DNA from 3 places in the Aliiglaciecola sp. 2_MG-2023 genome. Region 2 is predicted to be linked to each of the others. Evidence: predicted binding sites of a transcription regulator. Region 2 holds the regulator's gene; each other region holds the start of a gene.
The links. Region 2 encodes sigma-54, which starts transcription at its own class of promoters, with help from an activator protein. Its sites were predicted from a motif close to GTTGGCACGNNNNTNGNNT; they were not measured.
Positions count from the first base shown of each region.

Region 1: the regulator sigma-54 is predicted to act here: its motif matches at 1,629-1,647, upstream of Q4567_RS04595 (PEP-CTERM sorting domain-containing protein).
Region 3: the regulator sigma-54 is predicted to act here: its motif matches at 2,066-2,084, upstream of Q4567_RS15310 (kinase).

Region 1 covers NZ_JAUORY010000003.1:160,837-164,123, reverse strand. The annotation lists gene Q4567_RS04600 (hypothetical protein) at 1-117, shown strand, start outside; gene Q4567_RS04595 (PEP-CTERM sorting domain-containing protein) at 687-1,538, opposite strand; gene Q4567_RS04590 (ThiF family adenylyltransferase) at 1,873-2,724, opposite strand; gene Q4567_RS04585 (PEP-CTERM/exosortase system-associated acyltransferase) at 2,819-3,287, opposite strand, start outside.
Region 2 covers NZ_JAUORY010000020.1:75,629-78,915, forward strand. The annotation lists gene rapZ (RNase adapter RapZ) at 1-114, opposite strand, end outside; gene ptsN (PTS IIA-like nitrogen regulatory protein PtsN) at 111-557, opposite strand; gene hpf (ribosome hibernation promoting factor) at 576-863, opposite strand; gene Q4567_RS17295 (RNA polymerase factor sigma-54) at 891-2,369, opposite strand; gene lptB (LPS export ABC transporter ATP-binding protein) at 2,431-3,156, opposite strand; gene lptA (lipopolysaccharide transport periplasmic protein LptA) at 3,156-3,287, opposite strand, start outside.
Region 3 covers NZ_JAUORY010000016.1:32,507-35,793, reverse strand. The annotation lists gene Q4567_RS15320 (glycosyl transferase) at 1-262, opposite strand, end outside; gene Q4567_RS15315 (mannosyl-3-phosphoglycerate phosphatase) at 255-1,097, opposite strand; gene Q4567_RS15310 (kinase) at 1,094-2,008, opposite strand; molybdenum cofactor riboswitch at 2,259-2,431, shown strand; gene moaA (GTP 3',8-cyclase MoaA) at 2,421-3,287, shown strand, end outside.

The DNA of each region.
Region 1 (3,287 bases), on a different contig from region 2:
TTTTCTGTAAAGTGTAAAGAACTGATTGGTTCCGATACACCGTGTATTTTACTGCGTGTCGGTATCTTCAAAGGTGAAAAGGTTAAAACTGGACGAATGCCCATTGAAAATGCCTAATACAGATAACCTTTTGTGGTTTCTTAGCTTCGCCTAATTAACCTCTCTTAGCTAGCCAGTTTCTCTTATTCAATCTTAAATATACAATATAAGTTTGATTTCCCATTATTTACACTGGTGAACTACAACTTAAATAAACTTCCATCAAATATAAGCGTAAACGATATACACATTTAAATTTGTTGAAATGTAGGCACTCAAATACAGCTACAAGCGCTTATTTTAATTTGAATAGGTATTTAGCCTTGTGAGAATTCGCATTGTCTGAGCAGTTTAAATTGCATAGAAATTAGGTTTAACTCCATATATCTAAAGATGCTCTAGAAATTCTTAGAATGAAATTGATGATAAATGAATTTGTAGGTTTTTTATGAATAGAAAGCCTTCCTTTAAAATAGCTGTGTTCAAATTATCACTATGAGTAGTTGAATGGCGGGAATGCATTTATTGAGTAGGCTGGTCTATCGTGGTTAGATTTAATAACAAAAAGCCTCGCAATAGCGAGGCTTTAAAATTCTGTTTAATGCTTATCTCTAGAAAGGATAAGCATTGGAGTGGTTAATCTTATATTAACGAGATTTGCGACGTGCAGCACCGACTAACAATAGACCCATTCCTAGCAAAGCAATTGAACCTGGCTCTGGGATACGGTCAAGAGTAAAGTCAAAGTCACTTCTTGCGAAGAAAGGGTCAGAAAGACCAAGGCCACCCAAAATATTTCCTGAACCTACGATGTCAGTCATAAAGTCATCACCAGTTGCAAAAAATGCTGACAGTGGTGATGATTGCTCTCTAAATTCATAACCTGTATTGTTGTCTAAAATTGATAAAGAGTAGTTAGCAGAACCAACGGTTGTACCTGAACTAGTAGTAGAAACTAAATCTATATTCAAAGGTGCCCCTACACCTAGAGAATCAAGTGATCTCCAGTAATCATCATCATCACCGAAACCAGCTACTAACCAAGGATCACCATTTGTTGCTTCAGCTTCACATTGTGCTGTGCCACCTAGATGACAATCAACACCAAAGTCTACTGATGGGTCTGCAAACAATGCAGCCATTGCACCAGCGCCGTAAGTTGCTTCGAAGTCAGCATTTGGACCGAAAGTGATTGCAGTACCAGTGATATCAGTAATTGTAATTGCTGAAACACCTGTTACTTCTTTGGTAACACCAAGGTCATAGATAAATGAGTTATCAATGCTAGTCACTTTCTCAAAAGAGATGAACGCGTACAACGTATCACCAACTACTAAGTCACCAGATGTTTTGATTGCACCACTGCTATCTATAACATATTCTAAATTGTCGTCTTCGAGTGCTAAAGGACCAGCTGGAAGTGGGATTGTAAGCGCACTTGCTGCTGAAGAGACCATAGCCGAAGCCAACGCTAGGCTTTTTAAACTAAATACTTTCATTGTATTTCTCCGTGTTAAAATTAATTTTTGGCTCTATACATTTTTAGCAACATTTTGAATAGCTGCACTATAAAGCACTCATATATTACTAAGCATTTACTGTGCCTACTTTTTGGATATTTTTTAAATTACTGAATATTATAGAAAAAGTTGATTTTCTGTTTGCTTTATTAAGTGGAGGAAATTACACATTGTAAAAAAAACTGACATTTTTATCGTTTAAATCGAGCTCATTAATCAACAATAATGAATTGCGAATATATTCATCTGTTATTAATTTTATAAATAGTCGCTTTGTGTACTGTTTACCTAACCAAATGGTCAATAATTTTAATTAGAGTAACTTCTTTTTGGCGATATTAAAAATTAAACGTTGTAAAAGTCCTTTGTTGCCAAAAGGGAGCCACGTTTTGACCAAAGTATTTCTGTAAGCATCGAAATGTAATCCTTTGGGAGCGCAAAGAACTTTTCCTCGGCCCAACAGAATTTTTAATACATTTGTTTCTGCTACTCCCGAACACAGTTTAACGCCCATTGGCGTAGAAGGACCTTTTTTTGCGTTAAAGTCTGCGCGGGACTCATCGACTAAATATTTCATCTGTAACATTTTAGGAGTCAAGCCAATCATAAATTTAATTAACTGTTCATTTTCTGTATTGCATGATTCAAATTGAAAATACTCTTCGTATGACATTTTACCTGGCATGAAACATAAAAAAGCACTTCCCATACCTATTGGAGCTGCAGTAACGATTGGGATATTTTTGTCATGACATTTTTGGAAAACGAGTTTACGTGCAGACAATGCAAAAAAATCTAGACTATCTACATACACATCTACATCTTCAAGGAAACGGTCGACGTTTGTTTCATCTATTCCTTGCTCAAATGAATCTACAGTGCTCTGCGGATTGATGTCTAAACATACTTCTTTCATGACTTGGCATTTCGGTCTATCTAACGTACTTATATATGCGCCTGCTTGTCGATTGAAATTATGAACCTCAAATTCGTCAAAGTCGGAAATGGCAAATCGTTGAATTCCAAGTCTGGCTAATGTCACTAAATGATCACCTCCAACGCCGCCTAAACCAGCTATTGCAATCTTTTTAGTTTTTAAAATAAGCTGTTCTTCTTCAGTTACCCAGCCTATGTTTCTTGAAAATGCTTTGTCATAGTCAAACATTATCTAAATTCTCTGCTATTAATTTTTGAGTCAAATAGAAAAATTTTGGATTTTAAATTCAAAGGTCTCTTTCCGCAGATGTCAAATGTTGAATTTACATCTGTTCATCGATTCCTACTTTAATCTTGTTCAACAGCGCTTTAAAATCCGGTTTAAGATTACCTTCGACAGATTGTGGTTGGATATAAAATGGCGCGCGTTTTCCATGGTAGTCGATCACGGGGCCAATTTGTTCGAAAGGCAACCCAACAAATCGCATACTTCTGGCTAACCTAGGTTCCACCATTACGTAACAATGATGAATGTTTTTGTTCATTAGAATTGCTGTAGCTGATAGATATAATCCAACGGCGATAAAAGGAAAACAGCGAAGTTCTGTTTCTGAATAAATTTCTTTATTAATAACCCCTAGAGCTGCACCATCGAAATTATCCATTTTTCTTCGTCTGAACTCTAAAGGGACAGCTAAACGTGATATTTCACAAATATCATCTCGATCAAAATTATTCGGGAAAAGTTCTGGCCGCTGAATCGCATTTTGGCAATAAAGCTCAATGGGTAAT
Region 2 (3,287 bases):
CGGTAATAGGTTAACTGGGATATTGTCGACACAATAGTAACCTAAGTCTTCTAAAGACCTCAGTGCAATAGACTTTCCTGAACCAGAGCGGCCACTAATAATTATCAGTTTCATGCAACGATTGCCTCGTATAACTGAGCATTATCTTCTGCACGACGAATACGTTTCAGAATTTCCTTATCACTTAATTTTGTCGCGATGGTTGCTAAGGTTTGCAGGTGTCCGGCGGCTTTATCTTCAGGTACTAAAATTGCGAAAAATATGTCCACAGGACAATTATCCACAGCGTCAAAGTTGATAGAAGGATCACTGGTGATTAGAACTGCGACCACATCCTTTAAACCCGAAAGTCTACCGTGTGGCAATGCAATACCATTCCCGATTCCTGTGCTGCCCATCTTTTCGCGGCTAACCAGACTATTTAAAATCGTTGTCTGATCAATGTCATCGATTTTTTCTGCCGCTATCAGGCTGATAGTTTCAAGAATTCGTTTTTTACTTGTCCCCTGGACTGCACAACTTGTGCAGTCAGGGGAAAGGATGTCTTTAATTTCCATTAATTAATCTAATATATGTTAATGACGCTTAATTTTTTCCTTGTGCTTGATTACCTGTCGATCAAGCTTATCTATCAATCCGTCAATTGCTGCGTACATATCGTTGTGCTCTGAGGTTGCAAATACTTCACCTCCGCTAAGATGAACTGTCGCTTCAGCTTTTTGATTAAGCTTCTCGACATTAAGAATGACATGGACATTGTTGATATGATCAAAATGCCTTTCTAGCTTTGTAAATTTATTGTCTACATAATCTCGCAAAGAATCTGTAATTTCTACATGATGGCCAGTAAGGTTAATTTGCATATTAGCGTATTCCTTCTGTTGTTGAGCCTACAGCAGGCTCTTGCGTTGGTTAGACGGTGGGATCGATAAAGACTCCCGGTATTTTGCTATTGTCCTACGGGCGACCTGAATACCTTGGTCTGCCAGTAGATCAGCAATCTTACTGTCGCTAAGAGGCTTGGTAGGAAGCTCTGCTGCGACGAGTTTTTTAATTAATGCGCGAATTGCCGTTGAGGAGCACTCTCCTCCAGAATCAGTTGCTACATGGCTGGAGAAAAAGTATTTAAGTTCATAAATTCCTCTAGGCGTATGCATATATTTCTGTGTGGTAACACGGGAAATAGTTGATTCATGCATATCTACCATTTCTGCGACATCATTTAACACCATTGGTTTCATCATTTCAGGTCCATGCTCAAAAAAACCAACCTGCTGCTGAACAATGCAGTTTGCGACTTTGAGTAAAGTGTCATTACGACTCTCTAGACTTTTTATAAACCACTTGGCTTCTTGCATATGCGACCGAATAAATTGACTATCACTGGTGTTTTTAGCGTTCCGGCTCATTGCCGCATATTGCTGATTTACATTCAGCTTAGGCAAACTATCGGGATTTAGCTCAACTTGCCAACGACCATTTTTCTTCATCACTGAAACATCTGGAATGACGTATTCAGATTCACCGATTAACAATGAACTACCAGGGCGTGGATTGAGTGTTTGCAATAACCGCATAGCTTCTCGTAATTCGTCTTCTTTTAGACGAGTTTTACGCATTAAAGTTCGGTAATCTTTACTGCCTAATAAGTCAGCATATTCGCTGATCAATAACTTAGCTTCATTTAACCAAGGGGTGTCAGGTGCAAATTGATTCATTTGTACCATTAAACATTCTTGCGGATTTCTTGAGCCTGAACCAATAGGGTCGAACATTTGAATACGTTTTAAAACGCATTCCACCTCATCAAGTTCAACCTCTTCATGGTCGAGACTAGCAAGAACATCTTCGGTGCTGATAGTGAGGTAACCAGACTCATCAATAGAGTCGATAATTGCGATTGCTATGGCAGTATCAACTTCAGAAAAAGGCGTTAAGCGCATCTGCCACAATAGGTGATCTTGAATATTTTCGGTTGTTTCACCTTGGAAAATTTGGTCGTCATCGCCGCCACTACCACCGCTTATTGAGGCGGGGGCTGAGGAGGCACTGATATATTCGTCCCATGTGCTATCTATGGGTAATTCGTCTGGGATATCTGCTTTTTCTAATGCCTCGTTTGTATCCATGGAATCAGAACTTGCGGATACCGTCTCCTCTGAGAACTTGTCATTACTGTCTGCTAAAGCGGAATCCCCAGTAGGGATATCTGAACCGTCTTCTACTTCTAAAAGTGGATTCGATTCTAACGCTTCCTGTATTTCCTGTTGTAAATCCAGCGTTGATAATTGCAATAGACGTATAGCCTGTTGCAATTGAGGCGTCATTGTTAGTTGCTGGCTGAATTTTAATTGTAACGAGGGTTTCATTTAGTTTTTTTATTCTTACTTGTTTAGCCACAAAGCTTTGGTTAAAAACAACATACCTCTACTATAGCTTGAATTGCTCGCCAAGGTATACATCTCTGACTTGTTGATTATTTAAAACTTCTTCTGCGGTTCCAGAAGCTATCAATTCACCATGACTCACAATATACGCTTTTTCACACACGTCTAGCGTTTCACGCACATTATGATCAGTTATTAATACACCAATACCTCTATCGCGTAGGTGTTGAATTATTTTTTTTATATCGTTTACTGAAATCGGGTCAACACCAGCAAAGGGTTCATCCAATAGAATAAACTCAGGGGCGGCCGCTAATGCACGAGCGATCTCGACTCTTCTGCGCTCCCCGCCTGATAAACTCATGCCAAGGCTGTTACGAATATGGTTAATATTGAATTCATCCAATAATGCATCCGCTTGCTCTTCTCGCTGATCAGAACTTAATTCTTTTCGGGTTTGCAAAATTGCCATGATATTTTGGTAAACGGTTAACTTACGAAATATAGATGATTCTTGAGGAAGATAACCAATTCCTTTTCGTGCACGGATGTGCATGGGTTGTAAGGTTAACTCGGTCTGATCAATATAAATCTCGCCTTTATCGAGTGGCACTAACCCAACAATCATATAGAAGGTGGTCGTTTTACCAGCACCATTGGGACCTAACAGGCCAACAATCTGTCCAGTAGAAACTTCAATGCTTACATCTCGCACCACTTGCCGAGATTTATAAGACTTCGCTAAATTGGTCGCTTTTAACGTTGCCATTAAGGTTTTTCATCCTGCAACTTGTCTTGCTCTTCTTCAGTTTTTTTAGTGTCGTCAGTTTGCCGATTGCGAATGCTTTCGGGTTGGAAAATGGCAGTGACACCGCCTTCTGCGTTGCCGTCACTTTCTGC
Region 3 (3,287 bases), on a different contig from region 2:
AAAACTTAATGGCGTGCTGATATTGCTCTTTTGAAGCTCTGTCCAAACCAATTACAATTTCATTTAAATAAGGAACTTTGCAAATATGATTGATGATTTCAGGCATTGCTTCGCCCTCAAGTTCAGAAAACAAACTTGGCAATAGCAGCCCTAAAGGACGTTTTTTAGAAAAGGCCAACAATTCAGATTCCATTTCATCAATGGGACGTTTTGAAAGTTGGTGTAATGTTGTGGTTATTCCGTTTTGGTAAAAATCAGCCATTTTCTGGCTCCTTTAACGTTAAATTTAATATTTTTTGAAGACATTCAGTCCAACCCTCAGGTCCTTCGAGTTGGCTATCAAACACATTTTCTGTACGTTGTAATTGCGGGTAGTCGTTAACGGGAGACTTGATGCGCACTGCAATGTCTGCAGCATCAAGCATAGCAGCATCATTTTGACCGTCTCCTAATGCAATTGAAACCCAGTTTATCTCTGGATATTGGCGTTGTAATTCACCGACAAACCAATTTAACGCAGCACCTTTATCTGTTTCTCCTGAAATATGAATAAAGCGTCCGCCTATCAGGGTTTTAGCCCCCAATTGTGTGACGCACTTGATAAATTCTTTCTTTTGTTGTTCGCTTCCAAGCCATAATACTGGTTCACCGTATAACCTATTTGCAGCCCGTTTTGCTTGTTCCGGTTCTAATCCAGTAGCATCACATATCTCGGAAAGTGTCATTTTTGAAAAGTGGGTAAATTGACCGGCAAAATCACTTTCAATTTTCTTTAGTAAACTTAACCAATAACTTTTCTTGGAGGTGAAATTGCGAACCCAATTTTTACCAACCCATTGGGTATGTGCGGGTTTTTTCTTGAAGAAACCATGTGGGATATGGATTGCCGCGCCATTTTCCACAATGAACGGACCTTGTAAGTCTAATTGCTCGGTCAATTCCTGCATTTCATCATAGGTTTTACTGGTATTCGGAATAACTGGAATATTATTTTTTTTCAAAAAAGCGAGCATCTTTTTTGCGGCTTCGTGGCTGTAAGAATGATGATCCAGTAATGTGCCATCCATATCGGTAAAAATGACAAACTGGTCGCTCATTTTATCCCCTTTACGTTGATAATTTTTCGATGTTTATCTAATTCAAATACGACATCACAGGTTTCACTAAGAGTAGCCAAACTCTGATCCGTTAGTCTTTGATAGTGCTGAATAAATCGTTTAATTTCGTTTGCTGACATAATCCCACTGTTAGCTTCAGAATTCGAAGCAGTTGCCAATTTTTGGATAAGTTTTTGTTCTTGCTGCAAGCGCCAATCAAATACACATTCAAAAGAAGGTGCTTTTAACATTACCCAAAAATCCATTAATTGATATAAGTTTTGATATTCAGTTTGCAGTTGTTGATTAACAAAAGTGCGCCAAACGCTATTGCTGTCTTCTTCAGACTCTAAGGTGTTTACCGGAACTGACAGCTGCTCGTTGGTTTGCGCAGTGACTCCCCAGCACCAACCTTCCATCAATATAATATCCACAGGCTCTTCGATGATAGGCCAATCTTCCGTTGGGAAAGGGTCGTCTGTTGCTTTATTAAACCGTGGAATGGCAAACCCAGTTTTGCGTTCCTTTAAACTGAGCAATACTTGTTTTAATAACGCTGTATCGTGGGTCCCTGGTACGCCACGGGTCGCTAATAAAGGATGTATATTTTGCGCTAACTGTTGTCGATAATCTTTTGAAAAATAAAAGTCATCGAGTGAAAGGTTTATCACGCGCAGTTGTTTTATTTCTACTAAATAGGTGAGTACCAGTTCTGTTAGGGTGGATTTACCAGAACCTTGGCAACCATTAATACCAACAAAAATCGGTCCTTCTGCACCGTCATGGTGCATTTTTAGTTTTTCAGCTAAAGGGATGAACCATGTTAGCGCAACGTCGCCAAAGTTCGCATCGAGTTGGTGTTTTTCGATAAAGGCTTCAAGTAGCCTTTTAGATTCTGTGGTTACCTTCAAAATTAGCCTTTATAGAGTAAATAATTAATTGGAATTTTCATTATCATCAAATAGAACTTACAACAAACGTGCCAATATGGTGCTAATTTTATTTATACAATTGTGCAAAATAAGATTCATTGATTTCAAATAAGCTCGATTATCTTCATCAACAATAAACAATTTGCGTTGCACCTCAATAGTGAGGTTAAATGCCATTATCAACAATGCTATACTAACGCTCAGTAAGATCTTAATATAGTAAGTGATAGTAAAAATGAAACTCCGAGCCTCTATTACTAAGTATTGAAATACAATATAGGTAGTTTTGGCCGCAACTATAATGGGTTGCCAGGGTAAATTGGGAAACTAGTTTGCCTCCCGCTACATGTTCAACAATTTGGTTGTTCGTGACTTTGGAAAGGTGTTTAACGTGTTAAAAGATAAATATGGACGTCGCTTCCATTACTTGCGGCTGTCCGTCACAGATGTTTGTAACTTCAGTTGCGACTATTGCCTTCCTGATGGTTACCAATGCGACTCCGATCGTAATTTTTTAAGTTTGTCTGAAATTCGCCAAATATGTGCTGGTTTTGCAGAGCTAGGAACTAAGAAAATTAGGATAACCGGAGGTGAGCCCTCATTACGCAAAGATCTCCCTGAGATTATACAAATTGCCGCCTCAACACCTGGTATTGAACAGGTTGCAATTACCACCAATGGTTATCGTTTAGAACAGCAAATCGACTCTTGGGTAGATGCGGGTCTGAATTCGCTGAATGTCAGCATAGATAGCCTTGATCCTCGCATGTTCGAAAGTATCACCGGACACGATAAACTCGAAACGATTTTGGCAGGTATCAGTCGTGGTATTGAACGTGGCTTAAAAGTCAAAGTAAATGGCGTGCTAATGCGCCAATATAACGGTAACGAACTCAGTGTATTTTTAAACTGGTTAAAACATACACCTATTACCTTTAGACTTATTGAATTGATGGAGACGGGTGAAAACAAAGATTTTTTCAAATTAAATCATTTGTCTGGTGAGCCAATTCAGCAGTATCTAACTGAAAACGGTTGGAGCCCAGTGATCCAAAATAACACCGCCGGGCCCGCTCAAGAATTTTGGCACCCTGATTATCAGGGTAAAATTGGCCTTATCATGCCTTACAGTAAAGACTTTTGCGCGACCTGTAATCGACTTAGAATAAGTGCAACTGGTAAGTTACACCTATGTCTTTTTGCTGATAAAGGTTTGGATATTCGAGAATATTTACAACAACAAGATACACAGCAATTA